Regions from separate parts of the Kitasatospora sp. NBC_01246 genome, predicted to be linked through region 1. Evidence: riboswitches for the same ligand, from Rfam matches in the RefSeq annotation. Region 1 holds a riboswitch; each other region holds the start of a gene.

Region 1 (3,298 bases):
GGGGTGCGCGGCCGGTCGACCGGCCGCGCACCCGAACGGACGGTGCGGGCGGCGGACCGGAACGACCGGAGCCGCCGGCGGGAGCGTGCGCCGCCCGACGAGCCCCGGCGCGTACGCGGTCGCGCGGCCGACCAGCGCCTCCACCGCCCGCCGGGGAATGGGCGGGGCGGAGGCCGTGTTGGACCCCGTGAAAACGACTTCCATTTCGGCGAAAGCCGTTTCCCCACCGCCCACCCCTCGGAGGAGGAGAACCATGGCCCGCAGCGAACTGCGCCCCGTCGTCAAGCTCAGGTCCACGGCCGAGACCGGCTTCACCTATGTGACCCGCAAGAACCGCCGCACCGACGCCGACCGGCTGGTGCTGCGCAAGTACGACCCGGTCGCGCGCCGGCACGTCGACTTCCGCGAGGAGCGCTGACCTCCCCCGTGGGCCCGGCAGGGCCCGCGGACCACGGCGAGGCGGCGCCCACCCGAACGGACCGGGTGGGCGCCGCCTCGTGACACCGCGGTGCCGGGGGCCGTCGGGGCCGACTACTTGGTGATGACCCCGGCGGCCTCGTCGGCCGCCGCCCCCTGGGCGGGCACCCCGTCGGCCGGTACCACCGGCTTCGGGCTCCAGCGCTGTTCGACGCCGGCGAGGCGCCAGTAGGCGATAGCCGCCCCCCAGACCACCACGAACAGCCCGACGATCGCGTAGCCGACGTTGTCCAGCGAGATGTCCGCGATCCAGCCGCTGACCGGGTCGGTGAGGTCCAGCTTCTCGTGCAGCACGGCGACCAGCTCGATGGTGCCGATGATGAACGCCACCGCGATCGACAGCCCGGTGATGGTCAGGTTGTAGTACACCTTGCGCACCGGGTTGGAGAACGCCCACTGGTACGCGAAGTTCATGAACGTCCCGTCCAGCGTGTCGAACAGGCTCATCCCGGACGCGAACAGCAGCGGCAGGCAGACGATCGCGTACCAGGGCAGCCCGGCGGCCGCGCCGGAGCCGGCCATCACCATCAGGGTCACCTCGGTCGCGGTGTCGAAGCCGAGGCCGAGCACCATGCCGACCGGGAACATCTGGCCGGGCCGCGTGATCGAGCGGGTCGCCCGGTTCAGCACCCGGGCCATCAGACCGCGCGAGTTGAGGTGCTCCTCCAGCTCCGCCTCGTCGAACCGACCGGCCCGCATCGACCGGAACACCTTGAGGATGCCGAACAGCGCCGCCAGGTTGAGCGCGCCGATCAGGTAGAGGAAGACACCGGACGCGGAGGTGCCGACCACACCGAGCCACTGGTGGGTGGTGGACTCGTCGTCCATCAGCGTGTTGGCCAGCTGGGCGCCGCCCGCCACCAGGGCGGCCATCAGGACCACCATCGAGGAGTGGCCGAGCGCGAACCAGAAGCCCACCGAGACGGGCCGCTTGCCGTCCGCCATGAGCTTGCGGGTGGTGTTGTCGATCACCGCGATGTGGTCGGCGTCGAAGGCGTGCCGCATGCCGAGGGTGTAGGCGGTGATGCCCAGGCCCACCCCGAAGACCTGGGTACCGACCTCGTACTTCTCCGGGGCGACCAGGAAGATCAGCGTCCCGAACGCCACTACGTGCATGGCCAGGATCACCCCCATCAACCCGGCCGTGCGGAGGGTGTCCTCGCGCCGCCAGCGGAAGCTCGGCAGGGCGGAGGACGCCGCGGGAGCAGCGGCGGTTTCGGGCAGGGTCATCTTCGGATCACGCTCCAGCACCTCGTGGAAAGACGTTCGTGAGATGCCGTGGCCGGTCTCCTGGCTGACGGGGCTTCCGGATCCGCCTTCCCAGGCGCGCGAGGCGCCCAGTGGCGTCGTGGATACGGACGACTCCCCCGATCACAGTGGCGAGGGCCGCTCCGGACTCCGGACCCTGAGGGTCCGTCACCGGTCTTCCCGAACACCACGGCGGGCAACACCGTAGGGGGCCGCACCTCACCCTTGCAAGGCTGCGCACCTGCGCAGGTGTCCAGGATCACAGCCACGGGCTGCAACAATGTCCGCATGCATCTCGTACCGGCCGACCGCGCGGGCCACCGCACCATCGACGGGCACCGGGTCTGCGAGGCCATCGCCGCGATCGGCGACCCCGGGCACGTCCGGTCCTGGGCCGAGCGGTTCTCGCTGCTCGCCGACCCGGGGCGGCTCGCCCTGCTGCTCGCCCTGCACCGGGCCGGGCCGCTCGCCGTCACCGACCTGGCGGTCGCCACCGGCATGCGCGACCCGGCCGTCTCGCAGGCGCTGCGGCTGCTGCGCACCGCGGGTGTGGTCACCGGCGACAAGGACGGCCGGGTGGTGCGCTACCGGCTCGTGGACGAGGCCCTGCGCCCCCTCCTCGACGAGTGCGCCGCCGCGGACCACCACGAGCACGGCGAGCCCGCCACCGGGAGCGACGCCACCGGCGGCGAGCCCTCCGCACCCCGGGCCGCCGCGGCCGGCTGACCGGCTGGCCGACTCCCGGCTGACCGGCTGCGCGCGCGGAACACCGCCCCGGGCGCCCCGGGCCGTCGCGCCCGGGGCCCGCCTCACCCCTCCCGCACCAGCCGTTCGAAGCGCTCCAGCGAGCGCCGGGCCAGCGGGTCCGTCGCGGGCCGCAGGGCCCGGTCGAGCAGACCCGCGCCGGGGAGCCGGAACGCGCCGAGGAAGGCGAAGCGGGTGCCTCCGGCCTCGGCGCGGGCCGCCATCCCGCCCAGCAGGAAGCGGCTGCGCATCAGGCACCACCCGGGCGTCAGCTCGACGTCGAAACGGGCCCGCAGTCGGGTGTGGCCGGTCACCAGCGCCTCGGTGCGACCGTCCGCCGGGCTCCCGGCCACGCGGACCGACCGGATGTCCGGCAGCCAGCGCGGGAGCCCCTCCTCCAGGTCGGCCGCGGCCGCCCAGACCCGCTCGAACGGCGCGTCGATCAGCGCCTCCCGGACGGCGGCGCCGGGGGTGACGGCGGCGATCACATGCAGCCGGCGGACCGGGTCGAAGGCCGCCGTCGGCCAGGGGGTCGGTGCGCTCACTGCTGCCACGCCCTTCGAAAGCCGAGCCGGGCCCGGGAGAGCCGGGACTTCACGGTGCCGGGTGCCACGCCCAGCAGTTCTGCGGTGGACCGCTCGTCGAGCCCCTCCAGGTCGCGCAGCACCAGCACGGCGCGGTGCTCCGGCGTCAGCCGGGCGAGGACGTCCTGGATGTCGGTGGCCAGCTGCGGGTCGCCGGGGCGGGGCAGCTCGGAGAGGTCGGCCGGGACGCAGCGGGCGACCCGCCGGACGTGCCGGACGGCCTCCCGCACGGCGATCGAGCGGAC
Region 2 (3,298 bases), 6.6 Mb from region 1:
CAGCCGGTCGCGAGTGCTTCGAAGGCGACCACCCCGTCCAGTCGGGAGAGCTCCGATCCGCCGACGTCCTCGCGCGCGTACACACCGGCCAGGCCCACGTCCGCCGCCTTGCGCAGCACCTCGACCGGGAAGTGCTTGTCCCGGTCCCATGCCACCGCGTGCGGGGCGAGGTACTCGTCGGCGAAGGCCCGGGTCGCCTTCGCGATGGCGCGCTGGTCGTCCGTCAGGTCACCTGCGTGCACCGTACTCATCCCATCGTCGGCATGGTGAAGCTCGCGCCCTCCTTGACCCCGGAGGGCCAGCGCGAGGTGACGGTGCGGGTGCGGGTGTAGAAGCGGATCGAGTCGGGGCCGTGCTGGTTGAGGTCGCCGAAGCCGGATCGCTTCCAGCCGCCGAAGGTGTGGTAAGCGATCGGCACCGGGATCGGCACGTTGACCCCGACCATGCCGGTGTTCACCCGGCGGGCGAAGTCCCGGGCGGTGTCGCCGTCCCGGGTGTAGATGGCCACGCCGTTGCCGAACTCGTGCTCACTCGGCAGCCGCAGCGCCTCCTCGTAGTCAGCGGCGCGGACCACGGCCAGGACCGGGCCGAAGATCTCCTCCCGGTAGATCCGCATGCCGGGAGTGACCCGGTCGAACAGCGAGGCACCGAGGAAGTAGCCGTCCTCGTGGCCGGACAGGCGGAAGTCCCTTCCGTCCAAGACGAGTTCGGCTCCCTCCTGGACCCCGAGGTCCAGGTAGTCGCGGACGCGCTCCAGGGCGTCGCGGCCGACCAGCGGACCGAAGTCGGCCGCCGGGTCGTCCGAGCGGCCGACCTTCAACGCGGCGATCCGCTCGACCAGCTTCGCCACCAGGGCGTCCGCCGTCTCGTCCCCGACCGGGACGGCGACCGAGATCGCCATGCAGCGTTCACCGGCCGAGCCGTAGCCGGCGCCGACGAGGGCGTCGGCGGCCTGGTCGAGATCGGCATCCGGCATCACGATCATGTGGTTCTTCGCTCCGCCGAAGCACTGGGCGCGCTTGCCGTGCGCTGCCGCGGTGGCGTAGACGTACTGGGCGATCGGGGTCGAGCCGACGAAGCCGAGCGCCTCGACCCGGGGGTCCTCCAGCAGCGTGTCCACGGCCTCCTTGTCGCCGTTGACGACGTTGAGCACGCCCGGGGGAAGCCCCGCTTCGAGGAAGAGCTCGGCCAGGCGCAGCGGCACCGAGGGGTCGCGCTCGGAGGGCTTGAGGACGAAGGCGTTGCCGCAGGCCAGCGCGGGCGCGGCCTTCCAGAGCGGGATCATCGCCGGAAAGTTGAACGGCGTGATGCCCGCGACCACGCCGAGCGGCTGGCGCATCGAGTAGACGTCGATTCCGGTGCCGGCGTTGTCGCTGAACTCGCCTTTCAGCAGGTGCGGGATCCCGGCGGCGAACTCCACGACCTCCAGGCCGCGCTGGATGTCGCCGTGGGCGTCGGCCACGGTCTTGCCGTGCTCGGCGGACAGCAGCCGGGCCAGCTCCTCCTTCTCCTGCTCGACCAGCTGCAGGAAGCGCAGCAGCACCCGCGCCCGCCGCTGCGGGTTCCAGGCGGCCCACTCGGGCTGGGCCTGCGCGGCGTCGGCGATCACCGCCTCGACCTCGGCCCGGTCGGCCAGCGGCACCCGGGCCTGTACCCGGCCGGTGTTGGGGTCGTACACGTCGGCGAAGCGCCCGGACGTCCCGGCGATGCGCTTGCCGCCGACGAAATGGGTCAGTTCACGAACCATCGGTTCCTTCTCTCATCGTGGATGGGGAGAGGAGGAATGGAGAGACCACCGCCGCCGTCCGGGCACACGGTCGTGCGCGCCTACGGCGGTCCGGCGGTTGACGTCACCGTCGGGGGCGGAGTTGTACCCCGACGGTCAGCACGGCAGGGCAAGGGGCAGCGAAACGGGAAAGGCGGCCCGGAGTCATGCGTGTCGTCTCCATCCTCGTGGAAAGCACGGACCACCCGCGGCCGGTATCCTGACTCCCGGATCCACGCCCGCCCCCAGGCCTTCCCGGCTGGCTGCCAGTGGCCGTCATCCACGAGGACGAACTCCCCGGTCACAGTGGCGGGACCGTGCCGGACTCACACCGGCTTCCCTGACACCGCGGACCTGGCATCGACCATATAGTTGGACGTCCTAGTAAGTCCAGAGGCCCGGGCGCCGCGGCGCGCCCTGGGAATCCCCGCCACTGCGACCGAGGGCGACCGCCGACCCGGGCCGCCTCAGGTGCGCCCGTAGCGGACCGCCTGGTCGGCGAACTCCCGGGCCATCTCCTCGGTCACGGTCGGCCGGGTGCGCCGGATGGCGTCCAGGTAGTCCTCGGTGCCGGGTTCGGTGCGTTCCCCCGTGTCGAGGGTGTGCTCGAAGACGGCCTGGGCGACCGCCATGGCGACCTGCCGGATGTCGGCGGGGGTGAAGCCGCTGCTGGCGCCGGCCAGCACAGCCGTGTCGGCCGCCGTGCCCGTCCTGGCGGTGTAGCCGGCCCAGAGGGCGTTGCGGGCCTCGTGGTCCGGCGGCCCCACCGGCAGGACGTAGTCGAACCGGCCGTGGCGCAGGAACGCCGGGTCCAGGGCGGCCACCGAGTTGGTGGCGCAGACGAGCAGTCGGCCCTCCCGGTCGCGGAACCGCACGATCGACTTGAGGAGCTCGTTGACCACGCCTACCGACGCGGGATCGGCGAGGCTGCGGGTGCCGGCGACCTCCTCGACTTCGTCGATGAAGACCAGCACGTGGTCCAGCTGCGCCATCTCCTCGAAGCGGCGGCCGAGCCCCGTGGCGAGCCCGTCCTCCGAAGCGATCCGCGAGGGGAAGAACTCTACGAACGGCCAGCCGAGCCGGCCGGCCACGGCCTTGGCGAAGGTGCTCTTGCCCGTGCCCGGCGGGCCGAACAGCACGACCGCGCGCGGCGGTTCCACCCCGTGGGCGTCCGCGAGTTCGGGATTGGCCAGCGGCAGCACCAGTCGCCGTTCGATGAGCCGCTTCTCGTCGGCCATCCCCGTGAGCTGCCCCCAGAGGCGGGCCTCGGGCACCACCGCGCCCAGCGAGGCCAGCACCGTCGTGCCCTGGCCGGTCACCGCCTGCGGTTTCTCGAAGTAGGTGAGCCCCCGGTGAGGACGGAACCCGGAGTTGCCCAGCGCCGCGGCGCCGGTCTCCTCCTCGGGCAGCAGGGCCGCGACGACTCGCGCCCCGGCATCCTGCAGTCGGTGCTCCAGCGCGGACAGCAGCGCCGTCCCCAGCCCGAGGTTCCGCCAGGCGGGGTGCAGCGCGATCCGCAGCACCCAGGCCCGG
Region 3 (3,298 bases), 6.6 Mb from region 1:
CTGCCGGCGCCCAGGCTGCTGTAGGACCAGGGGCCGCCGTGCTGGGCGTGCCAGTACGACCAGTAGGCGCTGCCGGTCGGGTTGGTGCAGGTGGCGGGAAGTGCGTTGATCTTGCAGACGAAGCCCGGGAAGCGGGGGTGGAAGGCGTACGAGAACCCGGCGCCGGTGAGCGCGGCGAGCCCGCTGGCGGGGTCGCCGGGGGCGCAGCCGGTCTCGATGCCGCCGCCGACGGCGGTGAAGTCGACCACGACGGTGACGCCGGTGGTTCCGCTGCAGGCCGCCGCCTGGGCCTGCGGGGCCTGGCCGGCGGAGACGCCGAGCAGGCCGGCGGTGAGGGCCGCCGCGGCGGCGATCGACCCGAGCATCCGGCGGACGGGGCGGGACGGGGTGAGGGTGTCGGTCATCGGAACTCTCCTCGTGGGATCAGGGTTCGGCGTCTCAGCGGGTGGCCGGGGCCGGGCAGGCGAGGGTGGGGGCGCTGGGGCGGGACCCGGCGGCGGAGAGGGTGGCCAGCGGGGTGCCCGCCAGGCCGAGAACGGCCTGCGCGGTGGCCCGGGCGCCGTTGCCGGCGTTGAAGCCCGACGCGTCGTAGGCGACCGCGCCGCGCACCGCCGGGTCGGCGGAGCAGCCCTGCTGGAACTTCACCAGCCGGCTCCAGCCCTTGAGGCCGGCACCGAGGCGCCCACCGGAGAGCAGTGCCTGGGTGGCCAGGCCGGTGGTGTTGGCGTTGGAGGCGGTCGCGCCGGCGGCCGCGAAGCCGCCGTCGGCGTTCTGGTGCGTGGTCAGCCAGCCGAGGCCCGCGTTCGCCTCGGCGTTGCGGCCGTTGACGGCGAGCGCCTGGACGGCGAGGGCGGTGGCGTCGGCGTCACTGGTGCAGGTGGGCTGGCCGAAGGCGACCGGGTAACCGCCGTCCGCGCACTGGCTGTTCGCCAGGAAGTCGACGGCCGCGGCGGGAGCGTCGCCGGGGGTGCGGTGCAGGGCGATCAGGGCGAGGGACTGGCCGAAGGCGTTGCTGTAGTCGCCCCACTGCGAGCGGTCGGAGAACCGTCCTTCGGCGGTCTGCAGCGAGCGCAGCCGGGCTGGCAGGTCGACGCCCCCGAAGGATGCCGGGTTCCCACCGCGCACCTCGACGGCGAGCAGCAGCTTCGCGGTGGCGCCCGCGTAGGCCTCGGTGGCGCCGTCGCCGAGGTAGCCGGAGATGATCTCGGGCTTCGCCAGCCAGGCGGTGGCCTTCGCGGCGGCCTCGTCGGAGCTGTGCGAGGCGGCGAAGGCCAGCACGGCATCGACGGTCAGACCCTGGTCGGGGTAGGCGGTGCCGTTGAAGACGGACTCGAAGTGGTCGCCGTCCACGAGCTGGCGGGCCAGCCAGCCGCCAGCGGCGGCGTCGGGACGAACGGTCCGGGAGGACGTCGTTTCGGCGTGGGCGGCGGTGGCCACCGGGAGCGCGGTGGCGAGCGCCAGGGCGGGTATCGCGAGCAGACCGAGGGTGCGGCGGAGCGTGGGCATGAGTGCCTTTCCGGGCCTGGACGCAGGGGCCCGGAGGACGCCGGGCAGCACGCCGGGCAGCCCTCGGAGCTCCGGCCCGCAGACCACGACGGGAGGAGGGGACGACACATCCCCGCCGACGGGTACTCGGGCTCGCCGCCGACATGCCGTCGGCGGCCTACCGTTGCGGGTCAGCGCCGGATTCGGACCGGACTTCCCCCGTCGACGGAGTCACAACGTGACGGCTCATCATGGCGAAATGGAAAAGATCGGGTCAAGGGATCGTGCGTCACATCACGCAGGCACCACCGGGTTCCGCCGGCACACTCCGCCTGCCCGACGGGACCGCAGCGGACCGGGCCCGCGAGCGCAAAGGGCTGGATCACGGACACCTACCTGCTCCGGCGGTCCGAGAGCTGACGGGCGGTGCGCCGCCCCGGACGAGGGGCGGCGCACGGCGGGCGCCGTCAGCGGTTGCGGAACTCCGGCGGGCGCTTCTCCGAGAAAGCCGCCATGCCCTCCTTCTGATCAGCCGTCGCGAAGACGGCGTGGAAGAGGCGGCGTTCGAAGCGGACGCCCTCGGCGAGGGTCGTCTCGTACGACCGGTTGACGGCCTCCTTGAGCATGATCGCCGCCGGGGTGGACATCGCCGCGACGGTCTCGGCGGTGGCCAGGGCCTCGGCCAGCAGCTGGTCGGCGGGGACGATGCGGGAGACCAGTCCGGCCCGCTCCGCCTCCTCGGCGCCCATCGTCCGGCCGGTCAGACAGAGTTCCATGGCCTTCGCCTTGCCGACGGCCCGGGTCAGCCGCTGCGAGCCGCCGATGCCCGGGATGACGCCGAGCTTGATCTCCGGCTGCCCGAACTTCGCGGTGTCCGCCGCCAGCAGGACGTCGCACATCATCGCCAACTCGCAGCCCCCGCCCAGCGCGTAGCCGGCGACGGCCGCCACCACCGGCTTGCGCAGGGTGGCGAAGCGGTCCCAGGCGGCGAACCAGTTGCCGAGGTAGGCGTCGACGAAGTCGAGCGACTGCATCTCCTTGATGTCGGCGCCGGCCGCGAAGGCCTTCTCCGAGCCGGTGACCACCAGGCAGCCGATGTCCGGGTCCCGGTCGAACTCCGTCGCCGCGGAGACGACTTCGCTCATCAGGAGCGTGTTGAGCGCGTTGAGCGCCTTCGGCCGGTCGAGCGTGATCAGCCCCACCCGGCCCCTGCGCTCGACCAGGATCGTCTCGTGGGTCTCGGTCACTTGCCGCCCTCCCTCAAAGTGGTGATGATCGCCGAGAAGTCCAGGCCCGCACCCTCGTCCGCCGCGAAGTCCGCGTACAACTGCGCCGCTCTGCGACCGAGCTCGGTCGGCAGGCCCGCTGCGTCGGCGGCCCCGGCGGCCAGTCCGAGGTCCTTGGCCATCAGCGCGGAGGCGAACCCGGCCGCGTACTCGCGGTTCGCCGGACTGGCCGGCACCGGCCCGGGGACCGGACAGTTACTGGTGAGCGCCCAGCACTGGCCGGAGGCCGTCGAGGCGACGTCGAACAGCGCCTGGTGGCTGAGCCCCAGACTCTCCCCGAGCACGAACGCCTCGCTGACCGCGATCATCGAGATGCCGAGGATCATGTTGTTGCAGATCTTCGCCGCCTGCCCCGCACCGGGCGCGCCGCAGTGCACCACCTTGCGGCCCATCGCCTCCAGAACCGGGCGGGCGCTCTCGAAGTGCTCCTTCTCCGCGCCGACCATGAAGGTGAGGCTCGCGGCCGTCGCGCCGACCACCCCGCCGGAGACCGGCGCGTCCACCACGCGGTGCCCGGCGTCCACCGC
Region 4 (3,298 bases), 200 kb from region 1:
GTTCGGTGGTCTGCGGGAAGGAGCCGATGGTGGTGGTCGGCAGCAGCGGCAGGCCGAGCCGGGCCCGCTGCGCCTCGGCGCGCTCGGGGTAGGCCGGGGCGCGGCGGGCGTCCTCGGGGGCGGTGGCGGCGACCCGGGCCCGGACGGCCGGGTCGCGGGTCAGCGCCGAGCCGGCGCGGGAGGCCAGGTCGGCCCGGTTGGCGGCCAGTTGGGCCGCGATGGTGTCGGTGCCGTGGGCCAGGCCGCGGGCCAGGGTGGCGACCTCGGTGGACTTCTGACGGGCGAAGGCGAGCCAGCGGGCGACCTGCGGGTCGAGGTCGCGCTCCAGGTCGGCGTCGAGCGGGACGTGCAGCAGCGAGCAGGACGGTGCGACGTCGACCCGGTCCGCCAGGCCGAGCAACGTGCCGAGGGTGGCGAGGGACTTCTCCAGGTTGTTGATCCAGATGTTGCGGCCGTCCACCACACCCGCCACCAGGCGCTTGCCGGGCACTCCGCCGACGGCGGCGAGGTCGTCGAGGTTGGCGGCGCCGGGGCCGGTGAAGTCCAGGCCGATGCCCTCGATCGGGGCCTTGGCCAGGACGGGCAGGGCCTCGCCGAGCCGGTCGAAGTAGCTGGTGACCAGCAGTTGCGGGCGGTCGGTGAGCGCACCGAGCTCGCGGTAGACGCGGGTGGCGGCGTTCAGTTCGGCCGGGGTGCGGTCCTGGACGAGCGCGGGCTCGTCCAGCTGGACCCAGTCGGCGCCGGCGGCCCGCAGGTCGGCGAGGAGTTCCGCGTAGACGGGCAGCAGCCGGTCCAGCAGGGTGACCGGCCGGAAGTCGGCGGCCACGCCGGGGGCGGGCTTGGCGAGCAGCAGGTAGGTCAGCGGTCCGACCAGCACGGGCCGGGGGCGGTGGCCGAGGCCGAGCGCCTCACGCAGTTCGGAGACCGGCTTGGCGGAGTTCGCGGCGAAGACCGTGTCCGGGCCCAACTCCGGTACGAGGTAGTGGTAGTTGGTGTCGAACCACTTGGTCATCTCCAGCGGTGCGACGTCCTGGGTGCCGCGCGCCATGGCGAAGTAGCCGTCCAGCGGGTCGGTGTCGACGGCGGCGCGGTGGCGGGCCGGGATGGCGCCGACCGCGACCGTGGTGTCCAGGACGTGGTCGTAGAGCGAGAAGTCGCCGGTGGGGACTTCGGTGATGCCCGCGTCGGCCAGCTGCCGCCAGTTGGCGCGGCGCAGGACGGCGGCGGTGGCGTGCAGGGCGGCGGCGTCGACGCGGCCCGCCCAGTACCCCTCGACGGCCTTCTTCAGCTCCCGGTCGGCACCCTGCCTCGGGTAGCCGTACACGGTGGCCTGCGGGGTGGTGGAACTCGGTGACACGGAACTCTCCTTCGCGAGTCGCGCTGCGATCCCGGGAGAGCACGACGGCGTGGAGGTACGGCAGTGGGGGCACGGCACCGGGGTGGGCCCGCCCGCTCCGCCGACCCGCCCTCGAGGTCACCGAGATCACCGCGTGCGGGGTGCACGCGGGCAGTGGCAGGTCTTCGGACTCGCGGGCGCGTCCGCCTGGCTTCCAGGCCGGACACCTACTGGCCGTCGCTTCCCGGGCCCGGCTGGGCCCAGTGCGTGTGACGGCGGTCGTTCCCACTCACCGCTGCGGGGCAGTCCCGGATTCCCACCGGGTTCCCTCTTGCGACGCCGTGGCTGGAGGACACGGCGAACCGACTGCACCGCCCACCCTAGGCCCATCACCGGCGGCGCGTCAGTGATTGTCCGGATCGCGGATGGCCGGGACGGCCCCGGCGGCCCCCGGCCGCCCGGGCAGTTCAGGTGGTGGTCGAGGCGGTGGTCGAGGACGAGCGCGTCACGAAGGACGTGCTGGTCACCCCGGCCAAGGTGCTCGCCGCCGCGCACGCCGTGCCGGCTACCCCCGACGGCGGAGCCAGAACATGACGGCCCGCCATGGCGACGGCCGAAAGGCCGGGTCAGGGGCGCGTGCATGACGTCACAGTGCCACCGGACCGGTCGCCCGCGGCCCACCCGGCGGTTCGCCCGGGACCGGCCGCGCCCGGCGGACGGGCAGCCGCACGGCACAATCACTGTCATGCGGCACATCTTCCTCATCGGCATCGGGGCGGGCGATCCCGACCACCTCACCCTGCAGGCGGTCAAGGCCCTCGCCCGCACCGACGTCTTCTTCATCCTCGACAAGAACGAGGAACGGCAGGACCTCATCCGGCTGCGCCGGCAACTGCTGACCGAGCACGGCCGCCCCGGCCACCGCGTCATCGAGGTCGCGGACGCCGAGCGGGACCGCGCCACCCCGGCGTACACCGCGGCCGTGGACGACTGGCGCACCCGCCGGGCCGACCTGGTCGAGCGGCTGGTCGCCGAGCACCTCGGCCCGGAGGAGACCGGCGCGTTCCTGGTCTGGGGCGACCCGAGCCTCTACGACAGCGTCATCGCCGTGATCGACGAGGTCCTGGCCCGCGGCGGCGCCACCTTCGGGTACGAGGTGGTCCCGGGCATCAGCAGCGTCTCGGCGCTCGCCGCCCGGCACCGCACCACCCTGACCCGGGTCGGCCGCCCGCTGCAGATCACCACCGGCCGCCGTCTCGCCGAGGGCTTCCCCGAGCAGGTGGACGACGTGGTGGTGATGCTGGACGGGCGGGCCGCGTTCACCGGGATCGATCCCGAGGGGCTGGAGATCTTCTACGGCGCCTACCTGGGCACCCCGGACGAGATCCTCGTCTCCGGCCCCCTCGCCGAAACCGCCCCCCGGATCCGCGCGCTCCGCGACGAGGCCCGCGAACGCAAGGGCTGGATCATGGACACCTACCTCCTCCGCCGCTCCGGGAGCTGACCCACACCCGCCCCCGGGCCGACCGGCCCGGGGCCCGGGCGATTCGGGGCCTCAGCCGGAACTGGTTGAAGGCGCCCGCGGTGACCAGGCCGACGACCAGCAGGATCTTGACCAGCAGGGCGGTGCCGTAGCCGGTGGTCCAGAGCGGGGAGACCGCGCCGACGTGCTTCCAGCCGAGCCGGAGGCCGGCGACGGTGACCGCGCCGACGCAGATCATCGCGACCGGACTGAAGCGGCGCCACATCTCGGCCCAGAGCAGGCCGGCCCCGTCGCCGAGGCGGCCGGGGTGACCGATCAGTGGCGCGCGGCGCCCGTTTCACCTGGTGAGGCGGGACGGCTACGAACCGGCCGGGGCCCCGCCGCCGTCCCGGCCGGCCACGTCCTCGGACCGCTCGCCGGCCACCCCGGGCGCCCCGGCTGCCCCGCCGGCGCCCTCGCGCTCGACGGCCCACTCCGTA

Evidence for each region. A riboswitch is a leader RNA that binds a small molecule or an ion and turns the genes downstream of it on or off. The one in region 1 is predicted to bind cobalamin.
Region 2: another riboswitch for cobalamin. It lies ahead of OG618_RS36375 (CoA-acylating methylmalonate-semialdehyde dehydrogenase); the one in region 1 lies ahead of OG618_RS08990 (HoxN/HupN/NixA family nickel/cobalt transporter).
Region 3: another riboswitch for cobalamin. It lies ahead of OG618_RS36350 (peptidase); the one in region 1 lies ahead of OG618_RS08990 (HoxN/HupN/NixA family nickel/cobalt transporter).
Region 4: another riboswitch for cobalamin. It lies ahead of metE (5-methyltetrahydropteroyltriglutamate--homocysteine S-methyltransferase); the one in region 1 lies ahead of OG618_RS08990 (HoxN/HupN/NixA family nickel/cobalt transporter).

What each region holds. Positions count from the first base shown of each region.
Region 1 is NZ_CP108484.1:2,088,130-2,091,427, forward strand. Features, by position in the region: gene rpmG (50S ribosomal protein L33) at 254-418, shown strand; gene OG618_RS08990 (HoxN/HupN/NixA family nickel/cobalt transporter) at 532-1,707, opposite strand; cobalamin riboswitch at 1,741-1,932, opposite strand; partial or broken gene OG618_RS08995 (ArsR/SmtB family transcription factor) at 2,014-2,352, shown strand; gene OG618_RS09000 (SRPBCC family protein) at 2,535-3,014, opposite strand; gene OG618_RS09005 (RNA polymerase sigma factor) at 3,011-3,298, opposite strand, start outside.
Region 2 is NZ_CP108484.1:8,649,077-8,652,374, forward strand. Features, by position in the region: gene OG618_RS36370 (acyl-CoA dehydrogenase family protein) at 1-242, opposite strand, end outside; gene OG618_RS36375 (CoA-acylating methylmalonate-semialdehyde dehydrogenase) at 248-1,747, opposite strand; cobalamin riboswitch at 1,959-2,151, opposite strand; gene OG618_RS36380 (ATP-binding protein) at 2,233-3,298, opposite strand, start outside.
Region 3 is NZ_CP108484.1:8,643,488-8,646,785, forward strand. Features, by position in the region: gene OG618_RS36345 (flagellar hook-length control protein FliK) at 1-404, opposite strand, end outside; gene OG618_RS36350 (peptidase) at 439-1,506, opposite strand; cobalamin riboswitch at 1,607-1,755, opposite strand; gene OG618_RS36355 (enoyl-CoA hydratase) at 1,953-2,732, opposite strand; gene mmsB (3-hydroxyisobutyrate dehydrogenase) at 2,729-3,298, opposite strand, start outside.
Region 4 is NZ_CP108484.1:1,889,252-1,892,549, forward strand. Features, by position in the region: gene metE (5-methyltetrahydropteroyltriglutamate--homocysteine S-methyltransferase) at 1-1,357, opposite strand, end outside; cobalamin riboswitch at 1,496-1,719, opposite strand; gene OG618_RS08060 (hypothetical protein) at 1,808-1,930, shown strand; gene cobF (precorrin-6A synthase (deacetylating)) at 2,082-2,840, shown strand; gene OG618_RS08070 (CopD family protein) at 2,803-3,084, opposite strand; gene OG618_RS08075 (MarR family winged helix-turn-helix transcriptional regulator) at 3,178-3,298, opposite strand, start outside.